DNA from 2 places in the Pseudomonas sp. KH_046_1 genome. Region 2 is predicted to be linked to the other one. Evidence: predicted binding sites of a transcription regulator. Region 2 holds the regulator's gene; the other holds the start of a gene.
What was found. The regulator FliA, encoded in region 2, starts transcription of late flagellar genes. The targets are predictions, from matches to a motif close to CTAAAGTTTNNNNNNNNNNNGCCGNTAA.
Positions count from the first base shown of each region.

Region 1: a site for FliA is predicted at 5,187-5,214, ahead of AC3IT9_RS04950 (flagellar protein MotY). Genes of this name have one in related genera too.

Region 1 covers NZ_CM174481.1:1,105,772-1,113,895, reverse strand. Annotated here, with positions in the region: gene nth (endonuclease III) at 1-482, shown strand, start outside; gene AC3IT9_RS04970 (PA3496 family putative envelope integrity protein) at 589-768, shown strand; gene AC3IT9_RS04965 (response regulator transcription factor) at 849-1,475, opposite strand; gene AC3IT9_RS04960 (hypothetical protein) at 2,020-2,718, shown strand; gene AC3IT9_RS04955 (argininosuccinate synthase) at 2,869-4,086, opposite strand; gene AC3IT9_RS04950 (flagellar protein MotY) at 4,216-5,121, opposite strand; gene pyrC (dihydroorotase) at 5,281-6,327, shown strand; gene rnt (ribonuclease T) at 6,324-7,001, shown strand; gene AC3IT9_RS04935 (glycine zipper 2TM domain-containing protein) at 7,283-7,831, opposite strand; gene secF (protein translocase subunit SecF) at 7,953-8,124, opposite strand, start outside.
Region 2 covers NZ_CM174481.1:1,704,505-1,712,628, reverse strand. Annotated here, with positions in the region: gene AC3IT9_RS07760 (chemotaxis protein CheA) at 1-229, opposite strand, end outside; gene AC3IT9_RS07755 (protein phosphatase CheZ) at 285-1,073, opposite strand; gene AC3IT9_RS07750 (chemotaxis response regulator CheY) at 1,095-1,466, opposite strand; gene fliA (RNA polymerase sigma factor FliA) at 1,635-2,375, opposite strand; gene fleN (flagellar synthesis regulator FleN) at 2,372-3,202, opposite strand; gene flhF (flagellar biosynthesis GTPase FlhF) at 3,319-4,647, opposite strand; gene flhA (flagellar biosynthesis protein FlhA) at 4,659-6,788, opposite strand; gene flhB (flagellar biosynthesis protein FlhB) at 7,013-8,124, opposite strand, start outside.

The DNA.
Region 1 (8,124 bases), 600 kb from region 2:
GGCTGTTCCCGGTCGCCAACACACCGGCGGCGATCCATGCCCTGGGTGTCGAAGGGCTGTCGGAGTACATCAAGACCATCGGTCTGTACAACAGCAAAGCGAAAAACGTGATCGAAACCTGCCGCTTGCTGGTCGAGCGTCACGCTGGTGAAGTGCCACAAACCCGCGAAGAGCTGGAAGCACTGCCCGGCGTCGGCCGCAAAACCGCCAATGTGGTACTCAATACTGCATTCCGTCAGCTGACCATGGCCGTCGACACGCATATTTTCAGGGTCAGCAACCGCACCGGCATTGCTCCCGGCAAGAATGTGGTGGAAGTCGAGAAAAAACTGATGAAATTCGTGCCCAGGGAGTACCTGCTCGACTCCCATCACTGGCTGATCCTTCACGGCCGCTATGTTTGCCTGGCCCGCAAGCCCCGATGCGGGAGCTGCCGGATCGAGGACTTGTGTGAATACAAGCACAAAACCTCCGACGATTGAGGCGCTATTAGGTTTATTGAATTATCGATTGAAAAAATCTTTTTTACCCGCCGGGAGATTGTCGATATAAGGAGCGCCAAAGGCCTTCTTAGCCTGGAGCAACTAAATGAGTACTGGCAAAGAGCAACTGGACGTAGAAGACGACTTCACCACCGCCGAAACCGATGACGCTGAGCCGGTGGTTGAAGTAGCGAAAACCAATCTGAGCAAACGCCGCACCATCGATAACCTGCTGGAGGAGCGCCGACTGCAAAAGCAATTGGCCGATTACGATTTTGACTTATGACACCTGAAAGCCTCCCGAAACGGAGGCTTTTTTCTAAGTGCCATACTCTGGAAGACGCCCCTTGTCGCGCAGTTACGTCATCACACCAGACCATTGCGTTGTGCCAGCTCGATCAGATCGACCAGAGACCGCGCATTTAGCTTGAGCAACAGGCGGGTCTTGTAAGTACTGACTGTTTTATTGCTGAGAAACATTCCATCGGCAATCTCTTTATTGGTCTTTCCTCGGGCCAACTGTTGCAGAACCATCATTTCCCGTCCCGACAAGCGATCAACCATATCGGCCTCACTGGCATTGCCCAAACTGCAACGCACGGTATGCAAGGCTTGGTTAGGAAAGTAACTGTAGCCTGACAACACCGCCTTTATTGCACTGAGCAACTCCGTCAGGTCTTGTTGTTTGCAGACATAACCAGCTGCACCGGATTGCATGCAACGCATCGAAAAATGCCCCGGCGCCTGGGAAGTCAAAATCAGCACTTTCATAGGCATTGAGGTTGAAGACAAACGCGCGATGACTTCCAACCCGTCCAGCTTCGGAATCCCGATATCCAGAATGACAATATCCGGCATAAGTTCACGGGCTAGTTGCAGTGCGTCCACACCATTATCGGTTTCTGCAATAACTTCGTAGCCATGACGTTCCATTAGCATACGTACCGCAAGACGAATGACGGGGTGATCATCCACGATCAGCACTTTATTCATGGGCAAGTCCAATTTTCGCTGTTCGAATTTTTAGAGCCCGCACAATAGCCTAGTCGTTTCACCCATGGCATGTCGCCCCTCCCAGCCACCCACACCAAGAGACATCCCCTACAAACAACACGGATTCCTCCTACAAAAATCCCTCGAACGGAATGAATTGAAAACTGTATCAGCGTCAGTGTGTCGCACTTTCCAGCCGTCACCTCAATCGTTTACGACCAAAATTATCCGAGAGCCAGCCTGAACGGTCGCGCCCTGACAAACATAAACCTCTACCCCTCCGCTAAAACGTAACTGATATTTACGCACTAAACATTCACACCAGAAATATCACACACCAAGCATCCAATTACTCTTACAGCAAATAATATTTTTTGAGCAATCATTAAAACACCACCAACGCTGCAAAAATCGAAGAGCAGCACAACAAACAAATAAAAACGCTTATCAAAACCAGCACGCAATAAAACTCACTACAATAATTACCACACCCACCAACCTCATAAACCATTCGAGAAAAGACAATCCAGCATGAGTACAGAACATGATAAAAAAACGAATCACCAACCCAATGACAATTATCGCGATATTCGCAGCACTCTCTGAAACTTCGGCAGCCGTTTCTCTACCCTTCCTCGACCAAGAGGAAAGAGAACTCTATGTGTGGTTTCTGATCAGCTTTCCGTTTTATTTACTTTTACTTTTTTTCGCGACACTCAACTTCAACTACAAATCCCTTTATGCGCCCTCCGACTTTGAAAAGGGAAAGCACTTCATGAAGGTCATGGATGATGCCGGGCGGCCGGAAAAAAAAGCGTCCGGGAAGTCGTCTGAGAATCCCGCTCTGGAAACGTCAACGAATGACCGGCAGTCAGCTCGAACGCCCTGCGGCGCACAGGACCCGCCAACCGAGATTGGTCTGCAAACCACTGTCTCTGTTCAACATCAGCTTCGGTTACCGGAACTTATAAAAGACCTGTACATCGTTGATGCACGCTGGATGAGCAAGGAGGTCGAGTTTGGAGCGCTGCTGGAAAACCTCCAGAGGCCACGGGAAAAGACGGCGTACGTGATTCTGTTTGTCACTTGTGCCGTTTCGGAGACTTTACTGAAGGCCAGTGCGCTTAAACATTCAAAGCAGGCCAGCAAGCGCAGTGCCGCCTTTCATGTTGCCTACAATCTGGACTCGCACAGGTTGTCGGTCATTGATCAGGCCGGGCAACCGGCGAACAACAACGTGTAGTACAGGTCAGACCATCGAGAAGGAGAAAATCAGGAAATCATCAGCGCAAACGAAAACACCCGACAACGTAGTAACTGGCGTCACACCCCGTTTTCAGGTACCTGACCTCGTCGAGGACGAGGTCAGGTATCCATCACGATTTCAAAGGTCTCAGAACAGCTTCCGGCCTTTGTTCGCCGCAATGCGCATGCGCAGGGCGTTGAGCTTGATGAAGCCCGCTGCATCCGCCTGGTTGTACGCGCCGCCATCTTCTTCGAAGGTAGCGATGTTGGCGTCGAACAGCGAGTCGTCGGACTTGCGCCCAGTGACGATCACATTGCCCTTGTACAGTTTCAGGCGCACAACGCCGTTCACGTTGACCTGGGACGCATCGATCATCTGTTGCAGCATCAGACGCTCAGGGCTCCACCAGTAGCCGGTGTAGATCAGGCTGGCGTACTTGGGCATCAGCTCGTCCTTGAGGTGAGCCACTTCGCGGTCCAGGGTGATCGACTCGATCGCACGGTGGGCACGCAGCATGATGGTGCCGCCAGGGGTTTCGTAGCAGCCACGGGACTTCATGCCCACGTAACGGTTCTCGACGATGTCGAGACGGCCGATACCGTGTTCGCCACCGATACGGTTCAGGGTCGCCAGCACGGTAGCCGGGGTCATTTCGACGCCGTCCAGTGCGACGATATCGCCGTTGCGGTAGGTCAGTTCCAGGTATTGCGCTTTATCTGGAGCCTTCTCCGGGGAGACGGTCCATTTCCACATGTCTTCTTCGTGCTCGGTCCAGGTGTCTTCCAGCACGCCGCCTTCATAGGAGATGTGCAGCAGGTTGGCATCCATCGAGTACGGGGATTTTTTCTTGCCGTGACGCTCGATCGGGATGTTGTGCTTTTCAGCATAATCCATCAGCTTTTCACGGGAGAGCAGGTCCCATTCGCGCCACGGAGCAATCACTTTCACACCTGGCTTCAACGCGTAGGCGCCCAGTTCGAAACGAACCTGGTCGTTGCCCTTGCCGGTGGCACCGTGGGAAATGGCGTCAGCGCCGGTTTCGTTGGCGATTTCGATCAAGCGCTTGGCGATCAACGGACGAGCGATGGAAGTACCCAGCAGGTACTCGCCTTCGTAAACGGTGTTGGCGCGGAACATCGGGAAAACGAAATCGCGCACGAATTCTTCGCGCAAGTCGTCGATGTAGATCTCTTTCACGCCCATGGCCTGTGCCTTGGCGCGTGCAGGTTCGACCTCTTCGCCCTGACCCAGGTCAGCGGTGAAGGTCACGACTTCACAGTTATAAGTATCCTGCAGCCACTTGAGGATCACCGAAGTGTCCAGGCCGCCGGAATACGCCAGAACGACCTTGTTTACGTCCGCCATGCCATCACTCCACGGGGTTCTACGGAAAGCCGTCAAGTCTACCGCTCATGCAGGATAATTTACAGAGGCGCGACAGCTTATGACGACGAAGCGACAGATTCTGTCGAGGGCGCGACGATTACAGCCGAGTCAGGAAGTGGCCGAAGTGGCCGCTTTCGTCACTTGCGGGGCGACTTGTTCCGCTGGGGCTCCGCGCTCCAGGCGCACCGCAACTCGACGGTTCTTCGCGCGGTTGGCGTTGTTGGTGTTAGGCGCCAACGGATAACGCTCGCCATGGAAACGCACGGTGATTTGCGACTCCTGGATGCCGTTGGCCTTGAAGAACTCCAGCACTGCCAGGGCTCGGCGCCGCGACAGGTCGCGGTTGGTCAGACGGTTGCCGCTGTTGTCGGAGTGACCGTCGAGTTCGATGTGATTGACCGTCGGATCGGCCTTCATGTACTCCAGCATCACCTGCAGTTTGGTTTTTGCGGCGCTGTCGAGTTCGATTCCGCCGCCGGGGAAGCCGATTTCGGATTGCTTCACCTGTTCGAAATTCTGTGGCAACAGTTTCGCCACACAACCCTGGTAGTCGGCAAACGCCTTGGTGAACCTGACCGGCAACAAGCGTACTTCCGACACCCGCCCATCCCCCGAGGAATGTCGAACCACCGGACTGCGACCGTCCATCAGTCCGCTGATCAGGCGTCCGGCCTGAACCTGTGAACTGTTGAACAATACGTTGCCGCTGCCGATTCTCACTGTGCCCAGGTTGATATCGTCACGCCCCGGTTGCCACGGCGCGGCAGCGGCCAGCAGCGTCGCCGAGCCACCGCCAATCATCGGGCTGTAGGTTTTCAGACGAAACGTCGCCTGCTCGCCGGCACGGCGCACGAACTCGCCCGAACCGAAGTCAGTAATCGGCTGAGTCAGGCGGCATTCGAACTTGTCACCCTCGACCGTCCACTCAATGCTCTCCAGACGGGTCTGGAAAGTGAGCGCCATCGCGGGAAGGCTGGCAAACACACTGAGCAAGGCTAAAAAACGCTGGCGCACGGGAGGCTCCACTGGCTTCTACAACAAAAAGACCGACACACACATGTTTACGGCATACCTGTTGGATATCGGAAGCTTCCTGCAAAACTTGATAGCGAGTGCCTGCAAGAGTCTTTTCCGGTAGCATTCCCTTGAGTTTGACCCGCCTGGAATCCCCTCATGTCCGACCGCCTGACCCTGCTGCGTCCCGACGACTGGCATATTCATCTTCGCGATGGTGCCGTGTTGACCAATACCGTCGCGGATGTCGCGCGCACCTTTGGCCGCGCCATCATCATGCCCAACCTGGTTCCACCGGTGCGCAACGCGGCCGAAGCCGACGGCTATCGCCAGCGGATTCTCGCTGCCCGCCCGGCCGGCAGCCTGTTCGAGCCACTGATGGTCCTGTACCTGACCGACCGCACCCAGCCCGAAGAAATTCGCGAGGCCAAGGCCAGCGGATTCATTCACGCCGCCAAGCTGTACCCGGCCGGCGCGACTACCAACTCGGACTCTGGCGTCACCAGCATCGACAAGATCTTCCCTGCACTCGAGGCCATGGCCGAAGTCGGGATGCCCTTGTTGGTCCACGGTGAAGTCACCCGGGGCGATGTCGATGTGTTCGATCGCGAAAAAATCTTCATCGACGAGCACATGCGTCGTGTGGTCGAACGTTTCCCGACCCTCAAAGTGGTCTTCGAACACATCACCACCACGGACGCCGTGCAGTTCGTCAACTCGGCTTCGGCCAACGTCGGCGCGACCATCACCGCGCACCACCTGCTGTACAACCGCAACCACATGCTGGTGGGCGGGATTCGGCCGCACTTCTATTGCCTGCCGATCCTCAAGCGCAATACCCACCAGGAAGCCCTGCTCGACGCCGCCACCAGCGGCAGCGATAAGTTCTTCCTCGGCACCGACTCGGCGCCCCACGCCCAGCACGCCAAGGAAGCGGCCTGCGGTTGCGCCGGTTGCTACACCGCCTATGCGGCCATCGAGATGTATGCCGAAGCCTTCGAACAGCGCAACGCGCTGGACAAACTCGAAGCCTTCGCCAGCCTCAACGGCCCCAGGTTCTATGGTCTGCCGGCGAACACCGATAGCATCACCCTGGTCCGCGAAGAGTGGACCGCCCCGACCAGCCTGCCATTTGGCGAGCTGACCGTTATCCCGCTGCGCGCCGGTGAAAAACTGCGCTGGCGCCTGCTGGAGGAACACGCGTGAGTGAAAACCATTTCGACGACGAACTGGAAGGCAATGGCGGCGGAGGCGGCCCTCGTCATCCAATGGCGGCAAGGTTCCGTGGTTACCTGCCGGTTGTCGTCGACGTAGAAACCGGTGGCTTCAATTCGGCCACCGACGCCCTTCTGGAGATCGCCGCGACCACCATCGCCATGGATGAAAAGGGTTTTGTTTACCCGGATCACACCTACTTCTTCCGTGTCGAGCCGTTTGAAGGCGCGAACATCGAAGCCGCTGCCCTGGAATTCACCGGGATCAAACTCGATCACCCGCTGCGCATGGCAGTGAGTGAAGAGTCGGCCCTGAACGATATCTTCCGCGGCGTGCGCAAGGCCCTCAAGGCCAATGGTTGCAAACGGGCGATCCTGGTCGGGCATAACAGCAGCTTCGACCTGGGCTTCCTCAATGCTGCGGTTGCGCGGCTGGACATGAAGCGCAATCCGTTCCACCCGTTCTCCAGTTTCGATACCGCAACGCTCGCCGGCCTCGCTTACGGCCAGACCGTGCTGGCCAAGGCGTGCCAGGCAGCAGACATCGACTTCGACGGTCGTGAGGCTCACTCGGCTCGCTATGACACCGAGAAGACGGCCGAGCTGTTCTGCGGCATCGTCAATCGCTGGAAACAGATGGGTGGCTGGGAAGACTTCAACGACTGAGTGCACTCTCGAATCAATGTGGGAGCGAGCTTGCTCGCGAAAGCGGTGTGTCATTCAACAAAAATGCTGGCTGACACTCCCTCTTCGCGAGCAAGCCCGCTCCCATGTTTCCCATCCGATGAAATCGTCGACCTGTACAGCCATCGCCGGGAAGAGCGCATTTATCCCCGGGCAATCAGGCTCAAATCCCCGAAGTATCCGATTAAAAACAAAAATGCCAGTCAGCTTAACTGACTGGCATTACCCCGCAGGGTGCATCTTTTTCATCCAGAGTCAGCAGATCACTGAGCCGCCTGATTCTCCGACAAAATCAACTTGCCTTCCTTATCCACCGGAATCTGGTTGCCTGGATCACGATCCATGCGCACTTTGCCTTCCTTGCCGTCCAGCGAATACCGCACGTCGTAACCTACAACCTTGTCACTGATGTCGTTGACCGTGTTACAGCGGGTCTGGGTGGTGGTGTAGGTGTCACGCTCTTGCATGCCTTCCTGCACCTTGTTGCCGGCGTAACCACCACCGACAGCACCTGCGACCGTGGCGATCTTCTTACCGGTGCCGCCACCGATCTGGTTACCCAGCAAACCACCTGCCAATGCACCGACCACCGTACCGGCGATCTGATGTTGATCTTTCACCGGCGCCTGCCGGGTGACCGCTACATCCTTGCATACTTCACGTGGAGTCTTGATTTGTGTCTTGACCGGCTCAACGGCGAGTACTTGCGCGTACTCCGGGCCGCTTTTAACCAGGCTGTAGGTGGCCACAGCACCCCCGGCAGTTACACCGACAGCACCCAGTACAGCACCAACCAGCATCGACTTGTTCACATGAACCTCCTGGACCATCACATGCGGAACGTGTCCGCGCTTCTCCCTGCCTTGGAGCACAAAAAAAGGCGCGAGTTCAACTCGCGCCTTTTTCGGACTACATCGCTTAAAGACTTTTCCTTCAAGGACGGTCGTCGACTTCCTTCTCGGTATTGGCCGGAGGAATCAGGTCTTCCGTGCTCAGGTTCAGCCAGATCAGCACCACGTTCGCGATGTAGATCGACGAGTAAGTACCCGCCAGAACACCGATGAACAGGGCGATGGAGAAGCCGAACAGGTTGTCGCCACCGAAG
Region 2 (8,124 bases):
GGATGTCGAACACGTTCTCGGCGATGTGGCAGCACTCCACCAGCTCGTTGAGCTGGAGGAAGCCGGCGCCCCCTTTTACAGTGTGAAAACCGCGAAAAATTGCATTGAGCAGATCCGCATCATCCGGACGACTTTCCAGCTCGACCAGTTGCTCGGACAGTTGCTCTAGAATCTCGCCGGCCTCAACCAGGAAATCCTGAAGGATCTCTTCATCGGCGCCGAAGCTCATTAAGGGGGGTGCTCCTACAGGTCTAAAAACCCAAAAAACCTAAAATTCTAAAACTCTAAAATCCCAGGCTGGATAACAAATCGTCCACATCGTCCTGACCGGACACAACGTCTTCTCTTTTATCGGCATGAATCTGCGGACCTTCACCCTGAGAGAGATGTTTTTGTGGATCTTTTTCTGCAAGCATCGCTTCGCGGTCATGCTCGATGCCCGCAAAGCGGTCCACCTGACTGGCCATCAGCACGAGCTTGAGCAGGTTGCTTTCAACTTCGGTGACCAACTGGGTCACACGCTTGATCACCTGGCCTGTGAGGTCCTGGTAATCCTGGGCGAGCAGGATGTCGTTGAGGTTGCCCGACACCGCGCGATTGTCCGTGCCGCTGCGCACCAGGAATCCGTCGACCCGCCGGGCCAGTTCGCGGAACTCTTCAGCGCCGACCTCACGACGCATGAACCGTCCCCAGTCCGCGCTCAAGACCTTGGCTTCATCCGCCAGGCCATTGACCAGCGGCGTGGCACTTTCCACCAGATCCATGGTGCGGTTGGCCGCTGCCTCGGTCAGCTTCACGACATAGCCCAGACGCTCGGTGGCGTCGGTGATCTGCGACACTTCTTCGGCTTGCGGCATGTGCGGGTCAATCTGGAAATTGACGATCGCGCTATGCAGTTCGCGAGTGAGCTTGCCCACTTCCTGATACAGGCCGCGGTCACGGGTCTGGTTGAGCTCATGGATCAATTGCACCGCGTCGCCGAACTTGCCTTTTTCAAGGCTGGCGACCAATTCGACGGCGTGTTTTTTCAGGGTCGACTCAAAGTCGCCCAATGAAGTTTCGTTATTGCCCATAGCTCCCCCGTGGCGCACTCATCAACCGATGCGTTCGAAAATCTTCTCGATTTTTTCTTTCAACGCCTGGGCCGTGAAGGGTTTGACCACATAGCCGTTAACACCGGCCTGGGCCGCTTCGATGATCTGCTCGCGCTTGGCTTCAGCGGTCACCATCAGCACCGGCAAGTGCTTGAGCTTTTCATCGGCACGCACGTGGCGCAGCAGATCGATACCGGTCATGCCAGGCATGTTCCAGTCCGTTACCAGAAAGTCGATGCTTCCGCTGTTGAGCACCGGAATGGCGGTTGTGCCATCGTCGGCCTCGACGGTGTTGGTGAACCCAAGGTCACGCAGCAGGTTCTTGATGATCCGCCGCATCGTTGAGAAGTCATCAACGATGAGGATTTTCATGTTCTTGTCCAATTCGACCTCCAAGCAGTCTTAAACGCGCCCAGCACCTGGACGCGCCATTTCAATCAATCCGGCAAAGCACTCGATGACTGTCTGGAGCACAACAGATCGCGACCGGCGCAGTTCAACACCACACCGGCCTCGTTCGCAGTGTCCCCCACACTGCCTTCAGCGCGCTCGCCACTCCCCCAAACGCCCCCGCAAACGGGCCGCGCACTGGCTGTGTAACTGGCTGACCCGAGATTCGCTGACCCCCAGGACCTCACCGATTTCCTTGAGGTTCAACTCTTCGTCGTAGTACAGCGCCAACACCAGTCGCTCACGCTCCGGCAAATTGGCAATCGCATCCGCCAGCGCAGCCTGGAAGCGTTCATCTTCCAGGTCGCGTGACGGTTCGATATGAGCACTCGCGCCATCCTCGTGCAGCCCTTCGTGTTCGCCGTCCTGCAACAGATCGTCGAAACTGAACAGCCGGCTGCCCAGGGTGTCGTTCAAAATCCCGTAGTAATCGTCGAGACTCAATTGGAGTTCGGCCGCAACTTCGTGATCTTTAGCGTCACGGCCGGTTTTCGCTTCAATCGAGCGAATGGCGTCGCTGACCATGCGTGTATTGCGGTGAACCGAACGTGGCGCCCAGTCCCCCTTGCGCACTTCATCGAGCATGGCGCCGCGGATTCGAATGCCCGCGTACGTCTCGAAACTGGCGCCTTTGCTGGCGTCATATTTGGTCGACACTTCAAGCAGGCCGATCATCCCGGCCTGGATCAGGTCTTCGACCTGGACACTGGCCGGCAGGCGCGCCAACAAGTGGTAGGCAATGCGTTTAACCAGCGGCGCGTAACGCTCGATCAGCTCGTACTGCGCATCACGCGCCGATTTTTTGTAGAGGTTGTAACCGCTTGCTGTCATAGAACCGGTCCTGCTGTCTGCTGCACGAGCCGCTCGACGAAAAACTCCAGGTGCCCGCGCGGGTTGGCAGGCAGCGGCCAGGTATCGACCTTCTGTGCGATGGCCTTGAATGCCAGCGAGCACTTGGAACGCGGGAACGCCTCGTAGACGGCGCGCTGCTTCTGCACGGCCTTGCGCACACTTTCGTCGTAGGGCACCGCGCCGACGTATTGCAGGGCGACGTCGAGGAAGCGATCCGTGACCTTGGTCAACTTGGCGAACAGGTTGCGCCCTTCCTGCGGGCTCTGGGCCATGTTGGCCAGGACCCGGAAGCGGTTCATGCCGTAGTCACGGTTAAGCAGTTTGATCAATGCGTAGGCGTCAGTGATCGAGGTCGGCTCGTCGCACACCACCAGCAGCACTTCCTGGGCTGCGCGAACGAAACTGACTACCGAGTCACCAATGCCCGCCGCGGTATCGATCACCAATACGTCGAGGTTGTCGCCGATATCGCTGAAGGCCTGGATCAGGCCGGCGTGTTGCGCGGGACTCAGATGCACCATGCTCTGAGTGCCGGATGCGGCCGGAACGATACGGATGCCACCGGGTCCCTGCAACAGTACATCGCGCAGTTCGCAGCGGCCTTCGATCACGTCGGCCAGGGTACGTTTGGGTGTCAGGCCCAGCAGAACGTCGACGTTCGCCAGTCCCAGGTCGGCGTCCAACAGCATGACGCGCCGGCCAAGCTCAGCCAGAGCCAGGGACAAGTTCACTGACACATTAGTTTTCCCGACGCCACCTTTGCCGCCGGTCACCGCGATCACCTGTACGGGATGCATGCTGCCCATGTTATTTCTTTACCTTGTCTTGCATAGACGGAGGCCACATTACTGGCTGCGCGTTCACAAACGGAACAATGCATGGCAGACCATCGATGTAGGTACAAAAACTGTTCATTTTTACCTCAGCCAACCTGCTTGGTCGGGCTGTGGTAGATGTCAGCGAACATGTCAGCCATGGCTTCTTCGCTGGGTTCTTCCTGCATTTGCACGCTCACGGCGCGACTGACCAACTGGTGACGACGCGGCAGATGCAAATCATCCGGGATCCGCGGGCCATCGGTCAGGTAGGCCACCGGCAACTCATGACTGATGGCAAGGCTCAACACCTCACCCAGACTAGCCGTTTCATCCAGTTTAGTCAGGATGCAGCCAGCGAGCCCGCAACGCTTGTAACTATGATAGGCGGCGGTTAGAACCTGTTTCTGGCTGGTGGTTGCCAGGACCAGATAATTTTTCGAGCGGATGCCACGACCGGCCAGGCTTTCGAGTTGCATGCGCAAGGCCGGGTCGCTGGCCTGCAGGCCGGCGGTATCGATCAGCACCACGCGCTTGCGCAGCAAGGGTTCCAGCGCCTGCACCAGGGACTGGCCCGGATCGACGTGGGTCACCGGCACATTGAGGATGCGCCCCAGGGTCTTGAGCTGCTCCTGGGCACCGATGCGGAAGCTGTCCATGCTCACCAGCGCTATGTTCTGCGCGCCGTACTTGAGCACGTAACGGGCAGCCAGCTTGGCCAGGGTGGTGGTCTTGCCCATGCCGGCCGGGCCGACCATGGCGATCACACCGCCCTCTTCCAGCGGCTCGACTTCCGGGGTAACGATCATGCGCGCCAGGTGCGCCAGCAACATGCGCCAGGCCTGACGAGGCTCTTCGATATCGGTGATCATCGCCAAAAGGTCGCGCGACAGCGGGCCGGACAGGCCGATGCGTTGCAGGCGACGCCAGAGGTTGGCCTGGTCCGGACGGCTGCCCTGCAGCTGATTCCAGGCCAGCGAGCCGAGCTGGACTTCCATGAGTTCGCGCAGGCTGTTGAGCTCGAAACGCATCGAGTCGAACGCGCGCGGGTCCACGCCAGTGGAGGCTGGTGCAGCGGCCGGTGCGGGGCGACGGGGTTCGGCGTAGGTGGGCTCGATCAACGGCTCGGCTGCGGTGAGCGGCAAGCCGGCGAACAACTGGCGATTGGTCGCATTGTCGCTCTCGCCGTCGCCACGCAGACTCAGTTCGGCCTGGGCAGTGACGATCCGCGACTGAGTCTTGCGCAGCTCGTCTTCGAGTTCCATGTTCGGAACCCGCGGCGCCAGCGCCGACAACTTGTAATCCAGTGCAGCCGTCAGTTCGACACCTCCAGCGATCCGGCGGTTGCCAATGATGGCGGCATCAGCGCCCAGCTCATCGCGAACCAGCTTCATGGCCTGACGCATATCGGCGGCGAAAAAACGCTTAACTTGCATAAACCACTACCTCAGCCGTTGGGCCCTACTGTCGCAACGATGGTCACTTGCTTGTTGTCAGGGATTTCCTGGTAAGCCAACACGTGCAAACCCGGGACTGCGAGCCGACCAAATCGCGAGAGCATCGCGCGAACCGGACCGGCCACCAGCAGAATCACCGGCTGACCTTGCATCTCCTGGCGCTGCGCTGCGTCGATCAGCGAGCGTTGCAGCTTCTCAGCCATGCTTGGCTCCAGCAGAACGCCCTCTTCCGAGCCTTGCCCAGCCTTTTGCAGACTATTGAGCAATATCTGTTCCAACCTTGGCTCCAGCGTGATGACTGGCAGCTCCGACTCAGTGCCTACAATGCTTTGGACGATTGCACGGGATACGCCAACCCGCACGGCAGCCACCAGCGCGGCGGTATCTTGACTCTTGGCGGCATTGTTGGCGATGGCCTCGGCAATGCTGCGGATGTCGCGCACCGGCACTTGTTCGGCCAACAGCGCCTGCAGCACCTTGAGCAGCTGCGACAGCGAAACCACGCCCGGCACCAGCTCCTCGGCCAGTTTCGGCGAGCTTTTGCCCAGCAATTGCATGAGTTGCTGCACTTCTTCGTGACCGATCAGTTCACTGGAATGCTTGTAGAGAATCTGGTTCAAGTGGGTAGCCACTACGGTACTGGCATCGACCACCGTATAACCGAGGGATTGCGCCTGGGCGCGCTGGCTGATTTCGATCCAGACCGCCTCCAGGCCGAAAGCCGGATCTTTGGCGGTAATGCCGCTGAGCGTGCCGTAGACCTGTCCCGGGTTGATCGCCAGTTCGCGATCCGGGTAAATCTCCGCTTCGGCCAGGATCACCCCCATGAGGGTCAGGCGATAGGCGCTCGGCGCCAGGTCGAGGTTGTCGCGGATATGCACCGTGGGCATCAGGAAGCCCAGATCCTGGGACAGCTTCTTGCGCACCCCCTTGATCCGCGCCAGCAACTGGCCGCCCTGGTTGCGGTCCACCAACGGAATCAGGCGATAACCCACCTCCAGGCCGATCATGTCGATTGGCGTCACGTCATCCCAGCCAAGCTCCTTGGTCTCCTGGGCGCGGGCCGGCGACGGCAGCAACTCCTGCTGGCGCTTGACCTCTTGCAGGGCCTGCACCTTGGCGACGTTCTGCTTTTTCCAGAACAGGTAAGCGCCACCGGCCGCCAGGGCCGCCATGCTCAGGAACGAGAAGTGCGGCATGCCGGGCACCAGGCCCATGACCGCCATCAAGCCTGCCGCCACTGCCAGCGCCTTGGGCGAGGCGAACATCTGGCGATTGATTTGCTTGCCCATGTCTTCCGAACCGGAAGCACGGGTCACCATGATCGCGGCGGCTGTCGATAACAACAGTGATGGCAATTGCGCCACCAAACCGTCACCGATGGTCAACAGCGCATACACCTTGCCGGCGTCGCCGAAGGTCATGCCGTGCTGGAAGATACCGACCGCCATGCCGCCGATCAGGTTGATGAACAGGATCAACAGGCCGGCAATGGCGTCACCGCGGACGAATTTGCTGGCACCGTCCATGGAGCCGTAGAACTCGGCTTCCTGGGCCACTTCCGAACGGCGGGCCTTGGCCTGGGCCTGATCGATCAGGCCGGCGTTGAGGTCGGCGTCGATCGCCATTTGCTTGCCGGGCATCGCATCGAGGGTGAAACGCGCACTCACCTCGGAAATCCGCCCCGCGCCCTTGGTGACCACGACGAAGTTGATGATCATCAAGATCGCGAAGACCACGATACCGACCACGTAGTTACCGCCGATCACCACCTCACCGAAGGCCTGGATCACCTTGCCGGCGGCGGCATGGCCGTCCTGACCGTGGAGCATCACCACCCGCGTGGAGGCCACGTTCAACGCCAGGCGCAACAGCGTCGCCACCAGCAGAATGGTCGGGAACACCGCGAAATCCAGCGGCCGCAAGGCGTAGACGCACACCAGCAGCACGACGATGGACAGGGCAATGTTGAAGGTGAAGAACACGTCCAGCAGGAACGGCGGAACCGGCAACATCATCATCGCCAGCATGACCAGCAGCAACAGCGGCACGCCCAGATTGCCTCGACTGAGGTCGGCAATGTTGCTGCGGGCACTGCTGATTAACTGAGAGCGATCCACCGGTTTTCCCCGTTCCTTTAAAGCAAACTTTTGACGCCCGAAGCAGGCGCAGAGCGGCTACTGCAAGAAGCTTTCCAACTTTTGCAGAGCCAGGTAACAGAGGGGTTTTGAAGGATTCTGTGGGAGCGAGCCTGCTCGCGATGGCGGCGTGTCAGTCGACACAAATTGTGCCTGTGCAGCCGCTATCGCGAGCAGGCTCGCTCCCACACTGATCGATATCGAAATCAGGAATCGCGGCGCAAATCCGGCGGAATCGGCAGGTCATCCTTGAGCGGATCCGGTCGCTTGCCCTTGCCCGCCCGGTACTGTCGAATCTGATAAACGTAAGCCAGCACCTGCGCGACCGCCAGGTAGAGCCCGCCGGGAATTTCCTGCTCAAGTTCGGTGGAGTAGTAGATCGACCGCGCCAGCGCCGGGGACTCCAGCAGCAGGATCTCGTTGGCCGCCGCGATCTCGCGGATCTTCAGGGCCAGGAAGTCGCTGCCCTTGGCCAGCAATACCGGCGCATTACCCTTTTCCGGGTCGTACTTGAGGGCCACGGCGTAGTGCGTCGGGTTGGTGATGACCACGTCGGCCTCGGGAATGGCGGCCATCATCCGCCGCTGGGACATCTCGCGTTGCAGCTGTCGAATCCGCTGCTTGACCTCCGGCCGCCCCTCCTGGTCCTTATGCTCGTCACGCACTTCCTGCTTGGTCATCAGCAGTTTCTTGTGGCTTTCCCAGAGCTGCACCGGCACATCCACCACAGCGATCAGGATCAGCCCGCACGCCATCCACAGGGTGCTCCAGCCCACCACTTGCAGGCTGTGAATGATCGCCATGTCCAGGGGCTCATGGGCGATGCGCAGCAGGTCATCGATGTCCGACGACAGTACCGCCAGCGCCACGAACAGGATGATGATGAACTTGGCCAGGGCCTTGAGCAGTTCGACCAGCGACTTGGTCGAGAACATGCGCTTGAGGCCTGGACCGGGATTCAAGCGGCTGAACTTGGGCGCCATGGAGCTCGCCGCGAACAGCCAGCCACCCAGGGAAATCGGACCGATGATGGCGGCCAGTACCAACGTGATCATCACCGGCTGGATCGACCACAGGGCAATTTGCCCCGAGCGCATCAGGTAGGTGGCCATGGAGCGCTGATCCAGAATCACTTCCCGCGGCAGCGAGAAGTTGATGCGCATCAGCTCCATCATGTCCTGCGCCATGGCGCCGCCAAAAATCAGCAGCGCCGAGGCACCGACCAGCATGATCGCCAGGGTGTTGAGTTCCTTGGACCGGGCTATCTCACCCTTTTCACGGGAGTCCTGCTTGCGCTTCTCCGTGGGGTCTTCTGTTT